Regions from separate parts of the Fodinibius salicampi genome, predicted to be linked through region 2. Evidence: riboswitches for the same ligand, from Rfam matches in the RefSeq annotation. Region 2 holds a riboswitch; the other holds the start of a gene.
The links. Region 2 has a riboswitch for cobalamin ahead of ABEB05_RS01755 (ABC transporter substrate-binding protein). Riboswitches for the same ligand answer to the same signal wherever they lie in the genome.
Positions count from the first base shown of each region.

Region 1: another riboswitch for cobalamin. It lies ahead of metE (5-methyltetrahydropteroyltriglutamate--homocysteine S-methyltransferase); the one in region 2 lies ahead of ABEB05_RS01755 (ABC transporter substrate-binding protein).

Region 1 is NZ_BAABRS010000001.1:634,821-645,401, forward strand. Features, by position in the region: gene ABEB05_RS02570 (alanine racemase) at 1-431, opposite strand, end outside; gene ABEB05_RS02575 (dipeptidase) at 483-1,733, opposite strand; gene ABEB05_RS02580 (hypothetical protein) at 1,879-3,135, shown strand; gene ABEB05_RS02585 (hypothetical protein) at 3,132-3,650, opposite strand; gene ABEB05_RS02590 (hypothetical protein) at 3,789-3,932, shown strand; gene ABEB05_RS02595 (tetratricopeptide repeat protein) at 4,026-4,580, opposite strand; gene ABEB05_RS02600 (YegP family protein) at 4,687-4,863, opposite strand; gene ABEB05_RS02605 (hypothetical protein) at 5,015-5,212, opposite strand; gene ABEB05_RS02610 (3-keto-disaccharide hydrolase) at 5,320-5,964, opposite strand; gene ABEB05_RS02615 (DNA-binding domain-containing protein) at 6,358-7,056, opposite strand; cobalamin riboswitch at 7,615-7,819, shown strand; gene metE (5-methyltetrahydropteroyltriglutamate--homocysteine S-methyltransferase) at 7,965-10,292, shown strand; gene ABEB05_RS02625 (ribonucleotide-diphosphate reductase subunit beta) at 10,347-10,581, shown strand, end outside.
Region 2 is NZ_BAABRS010000001.1:422,630-433,210, reverse strand. Features, by position in the region: gene ABEB05_RS01760 (iron ABC transporter permease) at 1-670, opposite strand, end outside; gene ABEB05_RS01755 (ABC transporter substrate-binding protein) at 670-1,860, opposite strand; cobalamin riboswitch at 1,886-2,118, opposite strand; gene ABEB05_RS01750 (amidase) at 2,325-3,989, shown strand; gene ABEB05_RS01745 (efflux RND transporter periplasmic adaptor subunit) at 4,190-5,251, shown strand; gene ABEB05_RS01740 (efflux RND transporter permease subunit) at 5,288-8,596, shown strand; gene ABEB05_RS01735 (efflux RND transporter permease subunit) at 8,598-10,581, shown strand, end outside.

The DNA.
Region 1 (10,581 bases), 210 kb from region 2:
ATTGTTGATATATCCTCAGTGGGTATCCCGGTTCGTTTGGATCCGGTATCAATTTCAATATAGCAGTCAACATCCGCTGTAAGCTTTTTTTGGAGTTGTTGTGCGGTGAAAGTGGAATTTACCAATAAGGTCAACCTTACCTTTTCCGCCAAGTCGTTGATAGTTTCTATCTCTGTTAAGTTTACAGGAAAGGCAATGGTAATATCGCTCCACCCATTTTCGGCAAAATAATTTGCCATAGTCACTGAGGAGACGGTTATCGCTTCTACTCCCTCCGCTTTGAACCAATCCCCGATGTGAGCCGATTGATGAGTCTTCATATGGGGTTTAAAAGTCAGATTATGTTTCTGTGCCTTTTGAGACATCCGCTTTATATTGGCGTGGGCAATATCTTCATCAAGCAGAAGGGTAGGTTTTGTTATTGGATGCATATATAAAGTTGAATTAAAGTTCTTTGTGAGCTTTTAAATAATTAAGGAAGGTTATTGATTCTGCATACCCTCAGCTACCTTATTGACCTGCTCCCAAACCCGAAAAATATTACCGGATGCAATTTTCTGTACATCTTCTTCGCTGTATCCACGATCGAGGAGTTCGTCAAAGAGATTGGGATAGGAAGATACGTCTTTCAATCCGGTGGGAAGAGTATTGCCCACGCCATCGTAATCGGAACCTAATCCCACGTGTTCAATACCAACAAGTTCCACTACGTAATCTATATGATCGGCTGCCTTTTCTACGGTACTGTACTGAAAGTTCTCTTCGAAATAGGTTTCACTAAATTCTTGAGCTTCCTTACTGCCGGGCTCCAGTCCCCGTTCTTCGATTTTCTCCTCAATTTCAGTTCGTACTCTCGTACTGCTCTTATTTGAGGTACTATCAAGGAATGTGGAGCCGAAATTAATCATGATCACACCATTATTTTCAGCCAGACGCGTAATCAGGGTATCGCTCATGTTTCGCTCAAACCCGGGGGTGAAATGTCGGACGGATGAATGGGTTGCCACCACCGGAGCCTGAGTTACCTCCATCACGTCAAAGAACGCTTCGTCCGTTATATGAGATACATCTACCATCATCCCTACACGGTTCATCTCCTGGACGACTTCCCTTCCAAAATCACTGAGTCCATTGTGAGTGTCTTCTGTAGTATCGTAGGAAGAATCGCTTATTTTATTATCCCGGGAATGGGCCAGCGTTATGTAGCGAATACCCCGATCGTAGAAATACCGGATATTGGAGAGGTCCGTCCCTATGGGAGCCCCGTTTTCCATTCCCGTGGGAAGAGCGATTAATCCCTCATCAACGTGTTGCCTGATTTCTTCGGGAGAAGTAGCGATTGCAAACTTTTTCGGATGGTCATTTGCTATTCCCTGAACCATATTGATTAAGCTATCGGCCACGGCTTTGGCTCCACCGGTTTCCTGGTATCGTACCGGAATATAAATGGACATAAACGGGGCATCCAGGCCACCTTCCTTTGCTCTCGGATAATCGAAGTCACCGCTCTGGGTAGAATCAGAAATATCTTCCCAGTTATTTCGCAGTCGATAAGGGACATCAATATGACCGTCTACAATAATATATTTCTGAGCTAACTCTTTCCCGCTTGGTGGAGTAGGTTCTTTAGCCTGTGATTCCGTTTGGGGTTGTTTTTGGGAATCAGGAGAGGTACAGCCCAGACTAATAGCTATCGCTATAACAAATAGTGCCAGTTTTTTGAAAAGCTTCATGACCCGGGATTTTGTTAAAAAGTTTGAATATAAGATTGAGGAAATAATAATTGCTTTGCAAATCTTATCAAATATTTTACAACATTTGGATGATAAGTACTTTATCCTTTATTGAATCCTGAAAAGATAGGCAATAGGTTATTTGATGAGCAACGTCCAATACTTTTTATTCTTTCCGCTATTGATAGTCTTTCTTTTCTTTCATCTTGAAAGTTGTGACGAAAAAAAGAGGCATAAGGGAGGACTAAAAAATGATCCCCATATTACCAAAATATATAGAGGAATTGAAGTTGATTCTATAGAAGCAAATATACGTTCGCTGAGAAATTATCATACTCAGGATGATATAGATGCTGTCCGTCATTGGATATATGATACTTTTAAAAGATACGAGGAGGCATCCGATCATAATCTGAAGGTATCTTATACCTATAGAAGTGAAGAGGAAGACTCGGCAGAGATTGTCAATATAGCAGCTATTTTACCAGGGACTCAGCTCGAAAGCAAAGAAAGGATGTACGTGGTAAGCGGACTGTATGATGCCGCTCAATCAGATAACAAGAATGATATCCGCCATATTCCTAATATGGGTGTTATTATGGAGCTGGTACGGACGATGTCTGAGCATGAATTTGATGCTACTCTTGTTTTTTTAATTTCAGTGGACAGAAAGAAAAACCGTACCGGGACAGCGCATTTTATTAAGGGAATCCAGAAATATAACCTGCATATCGCAGGCTTAGTTTTAAATGATTTAGCCAGCTACAAGCATAGGGCCAATAAGTACAAAAACGAAGTCCGGATATCGGTACCGCGGATATCTGGCGGAGAAAACCAAAACACCAATAATGACCTCCAGTCGCGAGAGCTGGGACAATATTTTTATGAAATGTCCGAACAGTTTGTACCGCATATTTCTGTTGAGGTAGTGGAAAGGGAAGATACGGAAAGAGAATTATTTGCGGATTTCAATGAATATCCTGTAGTACGATTGGATCCCCCCGGACAGGAGGACCGAGAAAGGGAAGAAGTTCCGCCTGCAAATGCGGCACGCTACGTTGACTATAACTATCTTCATCAGGTTGTTAAATTAAATGCTGCCGTACTCAGTACCTTGGCAAATGCACCTGCCGGACCAAGTGAGGTGCGCGCTGACATTGCCCAGTCGGATGATAATATTAGCTTGCAATGGGAGCCGAATAACGAACCTGATTTAAAAGGATATGAAGTTGTCTGGAGAGCAATGGATGAACCCTATTGGACAGATTCTGAGTTTGTCGGTGATACCACAGCCTTTACCTTAAAAGGAGTTTCAACAGAAGACCTTTTTTTCGGAGTCCGTGCTGTTGATCGCTATGATCATAAAAGCCCGGCCGCATTCCCTATGTCAATTCAAGATTAGGTGGTGGTCTTACTATTATATTCTTGCTGCTCCTCATCAATCCATTTCCGAACCTCAGATAATTCGTCTTGTTTAAATAAGAGCGGCCGCCCCCGGTATTTGATTAGAGGAGATTTATGCTGTTCTTCTTTAAAGTTGACTTTGAGTATGGCCGATTGCGGATGCAAATAGTGGGTCCAAAAGGGGAGGTCATTGGACGTAGGCAGGATCGATTGAATCGCAGAGCGATCGAACTGTTCGTTTAGCACTTCCTTTTCGTTTTGGACATAGGAGATTAGCAGATATTTGGAGTTAAAACTGAGTTCTACTTCCATAGGCGATTCCATAAGTTTTAACGTACCAAAGACGGTAAGCGTAAAAAATATAAAGGTAACCAACCGAAGTATCCCTATCCACAGAGGATCGGGGATATTCCAGAACAGGATAAAAAACAGGATGGTTAACATTGCAGAAGCAAAAGTGCCTTTACGCCATATATCATGGCGTTGCTCATATATTATCATTGATCTGTCCATAAAAAGCCATGTATTTCTTTATTTACCCGTACCCCTATAAGATAGCTGATAGCTTTTAAAGGAAAAAATGACCTTTATTTTGGAAATAACCCCTAAGAGCTATAATTTGATTTAAAAGGCCAACAAATAGGAGTCGTTATGGATAAGAAAAAAGTTCAGAAAAAGAAAGAGATGTCAGATGAACAGGCAATAGCGGTTTCTGTACTACTCATTGGCGCTGGTGCTGCAGCTGCAATTTATGCGCTTGTTCTTCTCTTTAATTATTTCTTTCCCGGATTTTAGTTTTGGGAGGCATCTAACGGTATCAAAATTCCGGAAAATTTTAAAGAAGCCACATCGCAAATCATATAATTCCATGCAGTATTTTAAATCCTTTTAAAAATACTGCTTTAGAAAATGACCGGCTTCCGGATGGTCTAATTCCTTTGCCCTGAGAAAGTCTTCCCGTGCATTATCCATTTGTTCCCGGAGCATATAGCTGCATCCCCGATTAAAATGAGCATTGGCAAAGTCATGATCTAATTGAATTGCCCGGCTGAAACATTCGATTGCTTTTTTATGATTTGAATGTTGATTGGCAGCAATGAGCCCCAACCCATAGTGAGCCAGGGCATTGTTATCATCGAGGGCAACTGATTTTTTGAAATATTTTTCAGCCCTTTCTGCTTTATTCAGGCTCATATAATAGCTGCCGGCAATTTGATGCAGCTCACTATCCTCAGGGACCTGCTTTAAAGCAAACTGTAGGAATTCCTCTGTTTCCTGGTTCTTCTCCCTGTCAATTTTAATTATGAGCTTATTTTTGAGCGCCTTTTTATGACCGGGTTCTCTGTTAAGTACCTGGTTGAAAAGACGCAGCGCCTGTTCGTAGTTCTTTTTCCGGAGGAAAGACTCCCCGCGGTTGTAAATACGTTCTGTTCGTTGTCCCATTAATTTGTTTTGAGTGTGATATTACTAAAGAATAGCAGCTAAAAAATAAAAAGGCTGCCTATTGGTCGTAAAATAGACAGCCTCGTTTAATGCGTTTTAAAATGGCCTAATAGGAATTGCTGCGAGTATAACTGGTGCAATTACCATTTTCTTTGCCATCTTTCTTACATTCTTCTTTGTCCTCAAATCCGCCATTGGAGTACGCTTCTATATCGCCGTTTTTGGCTGTTCTTCGCCATCTCCATTCTCCTTTGGCATCTTTATAAATTTCACATCTAGGCATAAAAAGTGCTGTTCTTTTGGGTTATGTATTGACAATCATGCTTTTTAAAAAATAAACTGCATATATCTATTTACAAAAAAAATGTCTGTTTAATTCCGTGTTTTTGACAAACTAAAGCGTAATCCTAAACTATCCACTGATAGGGCATCTTTTAAGGTAGAAGCTTGAAATTATAATCCACATTTTCCTTTACTTCTATTCTTGGCAGATCTACCTGGGTATCGTTTTCTTCGGCCTCCTTCAAAAGAGCTTGGTGAAAATCTTTGGAAAGCAAAAGCCGGTGGTACTCAGTTCCTTCTTCGTAAATATAATCTGTAATTGCATCACGCAGTCGGTTCATCTTTTCCATAACATTCAATGGGTTAGATTAATTTTCTATCAGTTCTGTTACTAATGTAAAGAGGTTCGAGCGTTAAATCAGCCTTCCCTGCGATTTAACGCTCGAATAGTATTGATTTATGGCAGGGGTTTTACCTTTATGTTTTTGTAGTACACCACACTTTCTGGGTCGTGTCCCTGCAGGGCAAAGGTACCGCTATCGAGTACGCGTCCCTCGCGGTCCACATTTTCCGGTTCGGTATACTCAATGAGGGTCTCTCCATCCAACTTCACCGTAACGTTTTTATCTTGGACCTTGATGTGCAATGTAAACCATTCACCGTCTTTGGCGGGAGCATCATTCATGATGTCTTTCACGGCATAGAGACTGGCGGTTTTTCTTGGATCATCATCAGTATTATTAACCTGTACTTCATACCCCTTTTCCGGCCAGCCTTCTTCCTGGTATTCGGTGTGGAAGTAGATGCCCGAATTAGATCCTTCGGTCGTTTTTACATCCGCTTGGAACTCAAAATTCGTGAAATCATGATTTTCCACAGGTCCCGAATAAAACAGGTGTGCGCGGGGACCATCAACTTTAATGATTCCATCTTCTAACGAAAAGGTCTCCGGATTTTCACCGGCCTGCCAATTTTCCAGTGTTTCACCGTCAAACAGGGAAATCCATTCTCCGTTTGTTTCCTGCGCCGAAGAGGAGAACGCTCCGCCCAGCACCATTGCGATGACAATCATTGCGGTCATTACTTTGATCGAAAATTTCATAATAGTTTAATATGCCTTATAAGTTCGTGTTATACTTTCCCATCAAGGGACAAGCGGTTTATTAATAGCTACCTTACCATACGCATTTTAACCCGTTCCTTCAACTTGTAATATCCTTGTAGAGGATTCTTACAGGCCGAGAGGGGCAGTATACCCCTACTAATAATGCTCACTGCCATGGGAATGATATTCTAAAAGTTATTAGTATAACTTTCTCACTGTTATACTAATAACACTACCTATGTTACCCTAATAACTGTAATACTGTTATCTAAATAACTCTGTGTAAGTTATACTGATAACAGTGAAGTTACGTCGGTTAGGGGGAACGTTACGCAGAATTACAAAGGATAATTCATTCAATATCCTACTAAAGCAAAGGCGGGAGGAGGATCAGGCTAGCTGGAGTTTAGTATCAAGTCTTCCCGATCGAATTTCGGATGAGCTGTGCATTATTGCCCGTATTTCTAGCCGGTAACTGTCAGCCGTGAGGGTATCGGGAATGGCAAAGATCAGCTCTTTGGGCATATTCCGGATGAATCTGTTTACGCGAATCTCTGTACCGTCATGGCTGATAAAGAATACCCCTTGCTGTTTGTCATCCGGATCTGTTTTTAAACGGTAACCACGGACGATAGCGATGCTTCCGGGGGTGAGCAATTCGTTTTTCGTATCGGAATCCACATCTAAAAACCGGGTGATGGCGGGGCGGGGAATATGTCCGTTTACTTTTTCCAGTCGAAGCTTTCCGGGAAGGGTTTTTAAACGCAGCCCACAGTTACAGTTGATATGCAACTGGTGGCGACTAGGATCGAAGTAATCTTCATGATCTTTAAAAATACCCGAGATAGACAGGCTGATATTCATCAGGGGAGTATCAATACGGTGGCCGCGGGAAAGAGCACGTTCAATGGCCGCTTCATAGTTTTCGAGCGTGGCCAGTGCATCGGCTTTAGTTATCGTTGATCCCCGGCTGATCATTTCATCAATAATATCTTCCATCGAAAGGCTTTTCCCGTGCCGGACGATAGCCCGGTGGTCGTTCGGTTTATTGGTCAGATGGTTGGGGTAAAGGGCGTAGGTAATGGGCATAGCTTTTTGTTTGTTTTGAACGTTTATGGGTTGTAATAAATCACCCGTGTCATTCTGAATTTATTTCAAGCTCTGGAGGCGTTAGTATCTGCAATAAATGCTGAAATGGTTTGCATGATATAGTAGTTATGCTCTTTCTCAATAAGTAAGATCCTTTTGGAGGGGAATCCTTACAGATTTTTTGGCCCATATCGGGATTCTGTTAAACCTGTTTATTCAGGAGGTTATTGATAGGACAGGTTGCCAATCCGTTTGGACTGGTTAACAACTCGTCCTGTAAAGCGACCCAGGGCTATAAGTGTTTATAAATAACTGGGTAAAAGGGACAGGAAATAAGTAGCGCGGGAATTAATTCCCGCGCTATTGACTCATACATATAGCTGTTTCAAGTTTACAATGCAGACCCACAACAGAACCTACTGATTATAACTATGCACACTGGTTTTCCATGAAACCACTTTGGTGCCATTTATACATCGAAACTTTCCTCCGGAATGTTAACAACTTAGGCTAAATGTGGAAAAGTAATCGTTGACAATGAACGCCGAAGCTGTTTTCTTAAAAGTAAGATTTAAAGGTGTCCCGACCACGGTCGGGGTGAAAAGGGAATCCGGTGATTCCTGAGAAGGAGAATCCGGAGCTGTTCCCGCAACTGTAATCCGATAGATTTCTTTGTTAAGCCACTGTCTCAGCCCCAAAAGAGATGGGAAGGATCAAGGAAATTTCGGTAAGCCAGGAGACCTGCCTTTAAATTGAGTAAACGAGGCCTTCGGGAGTTAAGGCGTTGTTGAAAGACAGGAACGGCGTAGGTCTTCATTATGGTTTATGTGATATTTTTTATCTCCTGTCTTATCAACGTTTTAGCGTTCTCACCTCGTATAATTATAAGCTAAAACAAGGTATTACTCATGCTTACTCACAACCTCGGATACCCGCGGATAGGTATCAACAGAGATCTTAAAAAAGTCGTAGAATCTTATTGGAAAGGCGATATCAGTAAATCAAAACTGGTGGAATCCACCGAAGCCCTTCGGGTGATGCACTGGACCAAACAGAAAGAAGCCGGCATAGACTGGGTGCCGTCGAATGATTTCTCACTCTATGACCAAGTGCTGGATACGGCGCTGCTGGTGGGGGCTATCCCGGAGCGCTACCAGGAGTTGTATGACCAGGAGAATGACAAAATCCTGAGCTATCCCATTGATACTTATTTTGCCATGGCACGGGGCATACAGGATGAAGATCATGACATCTCGGCCATGGAGATGACCAAATGGTTCAATACTAATTATCACTACATCGTCCCGGAGTTTTCGGCCGATCAGACCTTCCAATGTCTTTCATCAAAAATATTTGACGAGTACGAGGAAGCCAAAGCCGTGGGCGTAATTACAAAGCCCGTGCTTATTGGTCCGGTCAGCTTCTTGCTGCTGGGCAAGGAAAAGGAGGGAGGCGGTGATTTTCACCGCCTAGACCTGCTAGATAAGCTGCTGCCTGTATACCAGGAAATTTTGGATAAGCTCGAGCGGATGGGCGTCGAGTGGGTGCAGATCGAAGAGCCGTTTCTTTCTCTGGACCTTGATGGAAAAGTCAAGAAGGCCTATCGGAAAGCCTATCAAAAACTGGATGAAGACCTGGGAGAATTAAACTTGCTGCTGACGACCTATTTTGAGGGTCTCGGTGAAAATTCGGATCTGGCGTGCGAACTACCGTCAGACGGCCTTCATATCGATCTGGTAGAAGATCAGAATCAGCTGGAAGTGGTGCTTGATAAAATGAATGGGGAGCAAGTGCTTTCCCTGGGATTGATCAACGGACGGAATATCTGGAAAGCAGATCTTGAAAAAGCAGCAGAGATTATTGACCAGGCTGAGGAAGCAATTGGAAGCGACCGGCTTTGGATAGCACCTTCGTGCTCGCTGCTGCACTGTCCGGTGGATCTGGAGCAGGAAACGGATGAGACGGCGCTGCCTGCCGAGGTCAAGCGCTGGATGGCTTTTGCCAACCAGAAACTGGACGAGCTGTCCCTGATGAAGAAGCTCGCAGAGGATTCGTTGACAGACGAAGAGCAGGAACTTGTAAGGGCGCACCAGGCAGATCTGGCTGACAAAGGAGAGTCAGCGCTGGTGCATAATCCCGATGTGCAGGAGCGCATAGAGAATCTGGATGATGGTATCCTACACCGCGACCATCCCTACAGAGAACGAAAAAAGGTACAGCAGAAACATCTGGATCTGCCGGACCTGTTCCCCGCTACCACCATTGGGTCCTTCCCGCAAACTAAAGAAGTCCGGCAGTGGCGAGCGGATTACAGAAAGGGAAAGTTATCCTGGGAAGAGTACGAACAGCATATCAAAGAGGCGATTGATAAACTGATCCAAAAACAGGAAGAGATTGGCTTGGACTTGCTGGTCCACGGTGAATTCGAGCGCAATGATATGGTAGAATATTTCGGTGAGCAGTTTGCCGGATTCGCTTTTACCCGCAACGGCTGGGTGCAAAGCTATGGCACCCGCGGGGTAAAGCCGCCCATCATTTATGGCGATATCCACCGTCCGGAAGCCATCACTGTCAAATGGTCCTCGTACGCCCAGTCCCAAACTGACCAGCCGGTCAAAGGAATGCTCACGGGTCCGGTAACCATCCTGCAATGGTCCTTTCCGCGCGACGACCAGCCCTGGTCTGAAACCGCTAAGCAGATTGCCCTGGCCATCCGCGATGAAGTAAAAGACCTGGAGGAAGCCGGCATACAGGCTATCCAGATTGATGAACCCGCTTTCCGGGAAGGGTTGCCATTGCGGCGTGACGATTGGGATCGTTATCTGGAATGGGCGGTAGATGCCTTCCGCATGGCTTCTACGGTGGTAGAGGACCAAACACAGATCCACACTCATATGTGCTACTCGGAGTTTAATGATGTGATCGAACATATTGCCCGCTTGGATGCGGATGTGATCTCTATGGAGACTTCCCGTTCCCAGATGGAGCTGCTGGATGCCTTTGTGGAGTTCGAATATCCCAATGAAATAGGTCCGGGTGTCTACGATATCCATTCTCCGCGGGTGCCTTCAACCGACGAGATGGTCGCGCTGCTGGAAAAGGCTGCGGATGTACTTGAGCCTGAACAGATCTGGGTAAACCCCGACTGTGGACTTAAAACCAGAGGCTGGGAAGAGACGCTGCCGTCGCTGGAAAATATGGTGGAAGCAGCCCGCCTGATGCGGGATAAAGTATAAAATTTTAATCTATACGGACGTAGCATACTACGTCCCGACAAAATCTATTTATTTATGAACAACAAACTAATAGGACGCACTTCAGTACGTGATAATATTAAACTCAGTGAAGATCCCTCATATCCCATTTTCAAGGAGCTCTACGAAAAACAAAAAAAAGCGATCTGGTTTCCGGAGGAGCTGAATATCCAGCAGGATGCGCTTGACTATCACTCGCTTTCGGATGATGAAAAGGATCTCTTTGATACGGCTGTGGGCTACTTCTGCTCCTCGGAGCTGCTGGTACAGA
Region 2 (10,581 bases):
AAGTGCCTACAATGGTAACAGCGCCCAGGATCCAAAGCTGTTCCAGCGGCACTCCACCCAGGCTTCCAAAGGTCCATATAAGGTAATCCTGTATCTGTTCGGGCCGGCTAAAATACTGCCAGATACTCACGAGAGCGATCGTCATGTTTCCAACCATTAGTCCGATGATGAGCAGCGTTACATTATCTCGTACTTTGATGGAGATCAACAGAATAAGCAGCAGTACGCCCGCCGAACCGAGGCTGGCCGCAATAACAATCAGCCAGCTGCCCATTGCCGAAAGCTGCTGAATGGCAAAGATACTGGTGATGGTCCCTCCAGCCAGCATTACGATAGCCACTCCCAGGCTGGCCCCGGCGGTTATCCCCAATACAGAGGGACCTGCCAGGGGATTCCGGAAGAGGGTCTGCATTAATAATCCTCCCAGGGATAGCGCACTGCCAGCCAAAATTGCAGTGACCGCACGGGGAATACGAATATTGATCACAATTTTCTGCCATGAGTCGCGGACCGATCCATCACCCAGTAGCACTTGTACAATCTCGTGTAGAGGTATATCCACCGAACCCAGTGCCAGGTTAAGCAGAAATAGCCCTGCCACTCCGCCAATAAGCAGAAAGAAGTAAAGCGGACGCATGCCCGTGCGATATTGCGTCGATTGCTCAGCCATCACTCAACTTGTTTGTAGTAATACAGAGAGTGCTCAGGCAATACATCGGGATGAAAGATCTTGATATAATCAGCCAGCAATATTTCGGGATGCACCACGCCCGACTCCCAATAGTCATTACCCCCACTTTCGTTTGTGCGTCGGTTATTGTTGTAGATCTCACCCGTTTTATAGGGGTTAAAATCTTTAAACCGGGAATCTTTGTCCAAAATATCTTCCTTGGTTTCGGCTGTTCCGGGATTGATCCAAATATCGGCTTCGAGTCCGACCTCATAGACCACTTCAAAACTCTTGCGGAGTCCGCCTGTGTCATGTTCATCATACCATGGGTAATCTGCGCCGGCATCTTTGAGAAACTGGGCCGTAAAGCTGTCTCCGCCCGACACAAACCACGCGCCTTTATACGGCATATTATTGATCACCAGTGGCATCTTATCCACCGTATCGACCTTTGCCTTTAGCCGGTTATATTTTTCGGCCACCTGTCCAAATTTCTCATTCGCGAGTTTCTCTTTATTTAGCAGAGCGGCCAGCACTTTTACCCACTCAGCCTTCCCCAGAGGTGTTGTTTCGAGCCATTCCGAGTTTACCATCACGTTGATGTCGGAATCCATAAGCACTTTGTAATTGTCAAACTGCGACGACTGCCCACCCGATATCATCATTAAATCAGGATCGAGCGATAGCACTTCTTCTTTGTTTAGTTCACCTTGTGGCAAGCTCACTATGTTACCTTCTTCGATACCCTGCCGAACTTTTTTATGATAGACATAATTGGCGCCAGCCATACCGGTAATTATATCGATGGTTCCGAGCATATCTGTAAGTCCGATATGCGTAGCTGATGTGGCCAACAGGCTTTTAATGGGGATTGCGATCTCTTCAGCACCTTCAACCTGCACTTCATCACTTAACTCTCTGGGCACCAATGCGTAGCGGAGTGTATCCACCTGATCCTGAAAAGGCTTTATTATCTCGAGCAGCTTGTGATTGTTATGATAGCTGATGCGAAATCCTTCGGCGTACTTGGCTTGCACCTTATGAGAAAAATGAACTGAATCGGCGGTTACCGCAGGCTGGGTTTGATCCGGATGTTCCGACTGACAAGCTGCTCCCGAAAGAAGCAATAAAATGAAATATCCGACCAAAAGTATGAATGTACAGGGCTGGTACAAGCGCGTGCAAATCATGGATCAGCTTTTCTCCCGAAAGCGTTTTCCGTCATCAATACTGGCAGGTCTTCTGGCTTACTCCACTTTAAACAACCTTCCCGCCCGTTTTAGAAAACGAAACAGTGGTTATCGAAGGATTTAAAGCGTTAAGGAGCTTACAGCAGCGGGGACTGCTTCGGACTTTCCTTACAGGTTTAATTATAAGAAGCACCGAATTCCCTTTTAACCGCATTATCTCACAAATAAATAATACGGACCCATATCGAATCAGTACGTTAAAAATAACTTGAGGAAGAAAATAATAGTCTGATCTGTCATAAGCTAATACCTTTTTCAAATGCACTTATCCATAGTTTGCTTTCTATCCGGTTACCTTCGGGCCAAATTAGTTCTAACTACCACAAGTTACCTGAATACGCTTCTTTTTAGTTTTGATAGGTTATATTAATATTGTTTTCACTTTACAATTAAAATTTACCCGCATGGGCAAGCGAATTTACACCTTACTACTTGGACTTTTTTTGGGATTCCTGCTGGCATTTACTTCCGTACATTTCATCAACGATGATATTACTTCCAATGTAATTAGTGAAGCCTCTAAAATAATCGGTATAGAGTTTACCCAAGCTGAACAGGATTCCATGATTACCGAACTCGAAAGTAACCTAGAGGCTTACCAATCATTGCGTAAACTTAAGTTGGATAACAGCATCCCTCCCGCTTTAAATTTCAATCCCATTCCCGCAGGACGTACCTTCGACACTACAGAAAAACCTATAGAATGGCATATTCCCCACGATGTAAATCTACCGGAAAACCAGGCTGATCTTGCCTTTTATAGCATCAGGCAACTTGCCTCACTCATCCGGCAGCATAAAATTACGTCGGTAGAGCTCACCAAATTTTTTTTGGATCGGATCGTCCAGTACGATGATACGCTCCAGGCAGTAATCACCGTTACCGAGGAACTGGCTTTGGAACAAGCCCAAAAGATGGATGAAGAACTGGGAAACGGGGAATATCACGGTCCCCTGCACGGAATACCCTATGGACTGAAGGACCTGTTTGCTGTTGAAGATTATAAAACGACATGGGGTGCTGAACCCTATAAAGACCAGATCCGTAATGAAACAGCGACGGTTGCCAAAAAGCTGGAAGAAGCCGGAGCAGTGCTTATTGCTAAAACGACCCTGGGCGCACTTGCGTACGGTGATGTCTGGTTTGGAGGCACCACCCGCAACCCATGGAATCTCGATCAGGGTTCCAGTGGCTCCTCCGCAGGATCTGCAGCCGGTACTTCTGCCGGCTTTTTTCCCTTTGCCATTGGGACAGAAACGTGGGGATCAATTATCTCCCCCGCAAACAGAACCGGGGCTACGGGCCTGCGTCCTACTTTCGGACGTGTAAGCCGCCACGGAGCAATGGCACTGAGCTGGAGCATGGATAAAGTAGGTCCCCTCACCCGATCAGTAGAAGATGCTGCTATTGTCTTTGATGCCATTCGAGGTCCCGACGGCAAAGATCAGACGGTTGTTGACCTCCCCTTTAATTACACTCCAGATGTGAATTTGAGTGAACTTACTATCGGTTATTTAAAATCAGCTTTTGAAAGTGATTATGATAACCAAAAGCGCGACAGCCTCACCCTGGCTACGCTCAAAGATCTGGGCGCCAAACTTACTCCTATGGAGCTGCCAGATTATCCTACCGGGGACCTTAGCTTCATTCTAATGGCTGAAGGAGCCGCCGCTTTTGACCAGCTTACGCTGAGCGATAAAGATGATGAAATGGTGCGGCAGGGCAAGTCGGCATGGCCCAATCTCTTTCGATCTGCCCGCTTTATACCGGCTGTTGAATATATACAGGCCAACAGAGCCCGACAGGAACTTATCCGAAAAATGGATTCACTGATGCACGAAGTAGATCTCTATATCTCTCCGACTTATGGAGGAAATAATCTTTTATTAACCAACCTCACGGGACATCCATCCGTTGTACTACCCAATGGATTTACTGATGAAGGCCAACCTACCAGTATTACCTTTATTGGAGATTTATTCGATGAGGAAACGCTTCTTGAAGTGGCAAATAAATACCAGCAGGCTACAGACTTTCACAGAGACCATCCCACTTTATTTACAAAGTAATTATCTGTTATCAAGGCATAGCCTATCCCATAGGCTCTAAACACTTATTTTACTTATAAATACTGATGTGCCTTAATCCAGTGCTATCTTAAAGTTACAGTCATTTTTTCCAATCGTTAAAAAAATTTATCGCAACTTTTAGTGATTCCTATTCGTAATCCCGAGTAGTTATCAAAATAAAATAATTTAAGCTCGGGACGATGTCGATAAAATATTTTACACAACTAATAATACTTGGCTTGCTGGGACTTTTCTCAGTTACTTTTTCTTCTTGCAGCTCCGAAACCCAATCCAAAAACATGACGGATGAAGATTCCACGGCCACTGTGCCTGTCGAAATTGCTGTTGCTAATTCCGGTGAAATATCGGCCTACTATTCCAGCACGGCGACTTTGGAAGCGGATGAAGAAGCCATGGTTGTAGCTAAAGTCAGGGGTATAGTTGAAAAGCTAAACGTTGAAGAGGGCGACATTGTAAATGCAGGTGATATTTTAGCAGAATTGGATGAGGAACAATTAGCACTGGAAACACAACGTGCCAAAGCAACGATGGACCGCCTAAAGAATGAACTCAATAGAAAGGAAGAACTTTTTCAAAAAGAATTAATTAGTGCCCAGGAATTTGAAAATGCTAATTATGAATACCAGGCACAAAAATCGGATTATGAACTTACCCTGTTGCAGCTGAAATATTCAAAAATCCAGGCTCCGATTAGCGGGGTCATTTCCGAACGGCTAATTAAAGCGGGAAATATGATCAATGTTGACCAAGAAGTCTTTAGAATCACAGATTTCGACCCCCTGCTGGCTATTTTACACATCCCTGAGCACGAGATGGATAAACTCAGCAAAGGACAACAAGCACTCATTCAGGTAGATGCCATACAGGGAGCAAGCTTTGAGGGAAAGGTTCTACGCGTAAGTCCGGTTGTAAATTCAGAAACCGGTACATTTAAAGTTACGGTATCTGTAAACGACCAGTCACGGCAATTGAAGCCGGGTATGTTCGGACGTGTTCGAATTGTATATGACACCCATCAGGATGCACTTTTAATTCCCAAGAATGCCGTGATAAGCGAAGATGGTATTAAAAGTGTTTTTGTTATTAACAATAAACTCGCATACCGAAGGAATATTAATACCGGCTATTCAAACGGGGATAACATCGAGGTTTTGGAAGGTTTAAATCCCGCTGATACCGTAGTAACTATTGGCCAAAGCAGCCTGCAAGACAGTGCTTTAGTTGAGATTGTCTCCTTTTAAAAACCAGCATTATATATCTTAACGGGGAGCCCGACTATGAATTTGATTGATTTTTCTATTCGCCGCAAAGTAACGATCGCCATGTTTACGATTGGGATTATCCTTTTTGGCTTTGTTTCACTGAGCAGACTTAATATCAACCTGCTGCCTGAACTCAGTTATCCTACGCTTACCGTCCGTACGGAATTTGAAGGAGCTGCGCCGGCAGAAGTTGAAAACCTTGTTTCCAAGCCAATTGAAGAGGCCTTGGGAGTCGTCAAGGATGTCCAGCAGGTACGATCTATTTCGCGGTCAGGTCAGTCGGATGTAACTCTTGAGTTTGCCTGGGGAACCGAGATGGATTTTGCCAGTATCGATGTTCGTGAAAAGCTTGACGCCCTGCAACTTCCGCTCGAAGTGGGTCGGCCGGTTATCCTCCGGTTTGACCCTACGCTCGATCCTATTATACGATATGCTTTCTTTATTGAGGATTCACAGTCGGAACGAAATCCTGAAGTCAACTATGCCACTTACCAGGATCAACAGCAATCGGAATATAATATCAACAAACTCAAGAGACTTCGACGCTTTGCCGACGATCAGATTAAGAAAGATCTGCAGGCAGCCCAGGGCGTAGCCTCTATTAAAATAAGCGGGGGACTGGAGGAAGAAATCCAGGTTGCTGTAAATCAATACCGGCTTGCCCATCTGAATATTCCAATGCAACAGATCACGCAGGTCCTCGGAGCTGAAAATGTAAACCTTTCCGGTGGACGACTGGAGGAAGGGACCCAACAATACCTGGTGCGTACACTCAACCAGTTCCAAACGGTTGATGACATTCGTAATGTAGTCATAACTACTCAAGAAGGCAGCCCGGTATATCTCAAAGATCTGGCAGAAATCAGCCAGGGATATAAGGAACGGGAGGCCATTACCCGGCTTAATGGTCAGGAAGCGGTTGAAATCGCTATTTATAAGGAGGGAGATGCCAATACGGTCAATGTGGCTGAAAATGTTAAATTAAAGATGGAAAACGTAGCACAACGTCTACCCGAGGGAATGGCTGTTACCAAGGTATATGACCAGTCTACTTTTATTTCTTCTGCTGTCAACGAAGTAGTGGATGCGGGGATTATCGGAGGTATTTTAGCAATCATAATATTATACCTATTCCTCCGCAACTTCTGGGCCACCGTCATCATATCACTGTCTATTCCTGTTTCAGTCATCGCCACATTCAATCTTATGTATGGCAATGATATCACCTTGAATATTATGTCCCTTGGCGGTATTGCATTAGGCATAGGCCTGCTGGTCGATAACTCTATTGTGGTACTTGAAAATATATCACGTCACCGGGATATGGGGAAAACACCCCTTCAGGCCGCCCGGGATGGAGCCGGTGAAGTTGGTACAGCTGTAATTGCTTCTACGCTTACAACCATAGCAGTATTCTTTCCACTCGTTTTTGTTCACGGCATTGCGGGACAATTATTCCGCGACCAGGCCCTTACGGTCACCTTTTCACTGCTTGCTTCGCTGGTCGTTGCCATTACCCTTATTCCAATGCTTTCCTCACTGGCGGGACGCGAAAAAACGGAGATTGAAAAGCCGGAATTGCGAGAACCCAAAACAAAGGTGGGGCGCTGGATGCGCAAAGCCCGAATCTTCATATTCGAAACAGTTCCCACCTTCTTTGTTGGAATAATCAGCAAATTGATACACGCCATTAGCAAGGGCATCATGTTTGTGCTTAATCCGCTCCTCAACCTTTTTGACAAAGGATTCACCTCCATTGAAGATCGATATCCTGCCCTTTTAAGCTGGTCCCTTCGTCACCGATTTATGGTTCTTTCCTTTGCCTTCATGTCATTGATAGGAAGTTTAATGCTGGTTCCTCAGCTGGGAATGGAACTTATCCCTTCATTATCACAGGGGGAATTTAACGTGGAATTCCAGCTGCCGCCCGGTACTCCGATAGAACAAACCGACCGTGCCCTTCAAAAAATTCAGCAAACGGCCGGAAATGTTTCTTCCATAAATACAACCTTTGCCGTAGCCGGTACGGGCAATAAAATGGATGCTAATCCCAACCAGGGCGGTGAAAACTGGGGGGAACTCAACGTTGCCCTGACAAGTGGAGCGGGACGAACGCTTGAAGAGAGCACTATGGGGGAAATTCGAACCGATCTTCAGCGTATTCCGGGACTAGAATATAAATTCTCCCGCCCTGCCCTGTTTACATTTGATACACCTGTTGAAGTGGAAATTTCCGGGTACAATCTGGACGACCTTAAAAAAGTCAGTGATCAAATGGTCCAAAGAATATCGGATAATTCTCGATTTACCGATATCAAATCAACTATGGAACATGGCAATCCTGAAATACAGATCACCTTTGACCGATCCAAAGCAGCAGCATTGGGACTACAAGTCCATGAAGTGGCAGATCTCGTAGTAAGCAAAGTACGCGGCGATGTTGCTACTCGTTATTCATGGAGAGATCAAAAAATTGATGTCCTCGTACGCGCCAAAGAGCAGGATCGCTCATCCGCTACTGATATACAAAACCTGATTATCAATCCCAACAGCAGCTCCCCGATACCACTTGCAAGTATTGCTGAAATCAAAAGAGCTACAGGTCCAAGCGAGATACGGCGCACGGCCCAACAGCGTGTAGCGGTTATTTCCGCTAATTTAAACTATGGAGATCTTTCCACAGCTGCTGAAGATATCCGTAGCATCATCAATCAAACAGTGATGCCGACCGGTATTCAGGCCCAAGTAAGTGGACAAAATGAAGAGATGACAAATTCTTTCGAATCTCTCCTATTCGCACTCTCACTGGCCGTATTTCTGGTTTACCTGGTAATGGCTTCACAATTCGAATCACTTTTGCACCCTTTTATCATCCTGTTTACGATTCCTTTGGCGCTTGTGGGTGCCATCTTGGGGCTTTGGATAACCGGTTCAACCATTAGCGTGGTAGTATTTATCGGTCTTATTCTACTGGCCGGAATAGTGGTAAATAATGCTATTGTACTCATTGATTTAATCAACCAATACCGCGAGCGCGGAATGGCAAAGATCAAGGCTATTCTCGAGGGAGGAAAATCAAGACTTCGCCCCATTTTAATGACTACCCTGACTACTACCCTTGGCCTGTTGCCATTGGCTATCGGTATAGGAGATGGCGCTGAGCTTCGTGCGCCTATGGCAATAACGGTCATTGCCGGTCTAGTGATTTCTACTCTTTTAACGCTGGTAGTTATTCCGGTAATGTACGCGATTATGGATCGCAAAGTATACAAACAACCCGCTGTTGCCGGGAATGAATCTATTCAAAAAGATCAGGGGGATTAAAATGAACTTCACAGACCTCTCCCTCCGCCGCCCGGTAACAACAATAATGATATTTATCAGTTTTGTCGTTATCGGGATTATTGCCAGCCGTATGGTACCATTGGAATATTTTCCGGATATCTCCTTTCCCGGGGCATATGTCTCGGTACCCTACTCCAATTCCACTCCGGAAGAAGTCGAACGAACCATTACACGGCCCATTGAAGAAGCTCTGGCTACCATCAGCGGGCTGAAGAGAATGAATTCTTCATCCAGTGAAAACCAGGCGGGTATTTTTGTAGAGTTTGAAATGGGATCTGATATCAGCCTGAAAGCGATGGAGATAAAAGAAAAAATCGACGGTGTGCGTAACCAGTTGCCAGATGATATGGAGCGCTTTTTTATAAATAAGTTTTCGGCACAGGACAACCCGATGATGAATCTTAGGCTCTCCTCTGAGCGCGATTTATCAAATGCCTACGAATTGTTGAACAGGAACTTAAAACAACGGATTGAACGCATACGGGGAGTCGCAAATGTGGACCTCTATGGAGTTGAAAAACGGCAAATTCGCATTGAACTTATTCCCGAACGACTTGAAGCCCATAACGTCAATTTAAATGAATTGGCACAGACCCTGCGGCAAAGTAATTTTTCAGTAACTGCTGGAAAAGTTGACGAAGCCGGTAAACGTTATATGGTACGTCCCACTGGTGAAATGACAAAACCTGATGAATTTGCTCAGCTGGTAATCGGTCCCAATAATTTACAATTACATGATGTGGCAACCGTTGGATATGGCAGTCCAGAACGAGAGTATGGCCGCCATCTGGATCAAAAATATGCCATCGGGTTGGATGTATTCAAAGAGTCAGGAGCAAATACGGTTGAGGTGGGTAACCGTGTACTTGCAGAAATCGGAGAAATCAACCAACTGCCCGAGATGAAGGGAATTAATATTTTCGAGATGCACAATCAGGCAACGGGTATCATCAGCTCCCTCACCGAGCTTTTGAAAGCCGGTCTCCTGGGAGCCTTCTTCTCTATTATCATTCTGTATCTGTTTCTGCGCAGGATCAGCACTACCTTAATTGTGGCGCTTGCTGTCCCCTTCTCACTGATAGTTACGCTCGGACTTCTTTATTTTATGGATCTTTCCCTAAACATTCTTTCGATGATGGGACTTATGCTGGCGGTTGGAATGCTGGTCGATAACGCAGTAGTGGTAACCGAGAATATCCATCGCAACCAGCATATGATGGATGATAAAGCAGAAGCTACCAGGCATGGAGTTAAACAGGTTGGGATGGCCGTAACGGCAGGTACTCTTACTACAATCATAGTTTTCCTTCCCAATATTATCAGTGAAGATTCTATGATTGCTATTCAACTTTACCATGTGGCCATAACTATCATTCTGGCCCTGAGTGCCTCATTGCTTATCTCCCTAACGGTTATTCCATTATTAACGTCCAAAATAAAGGCGCCTGAACAGACTTCACAGACCAAGTATATTGACAAAATAGAGCGCGTTTACTCCAGAATATTAAGCAGCTTACTCAAAAGGCGTTATGCCTCTTCATTTTTAATACTGGGAATTCTTTTCAGTGTGGTCATACCGATGAATATGACCAATATTGATATGTTTCCCTCCTCCGAATCACGCGAATTATATTTGCACTATAATTTAAATGAAACCTATACTCTCGAGCGCGTTGAACAGTCGGTAAGACGGGTAGAAAAATATCTCTACGATAACCAAGAAGCATTTGAGATTGATGCAGTCTACTCTTATTTCGAGCCGGGTCATGCTACTTCAACCCTTTTACTTACCGATGATGACATAGCTAAAAAGGACGTTAAAACCATAAAAGAAGAAATTGTTGAGAACTTACCCAAACTCTCCATCGGTGAACTTTCATTTGAATATCGGGATCGTACCGGCGGGGATCAGCTTCGGATTTTTGTCATCGGAGAATCTTCAGATGTACTAACAGAACTTGCAT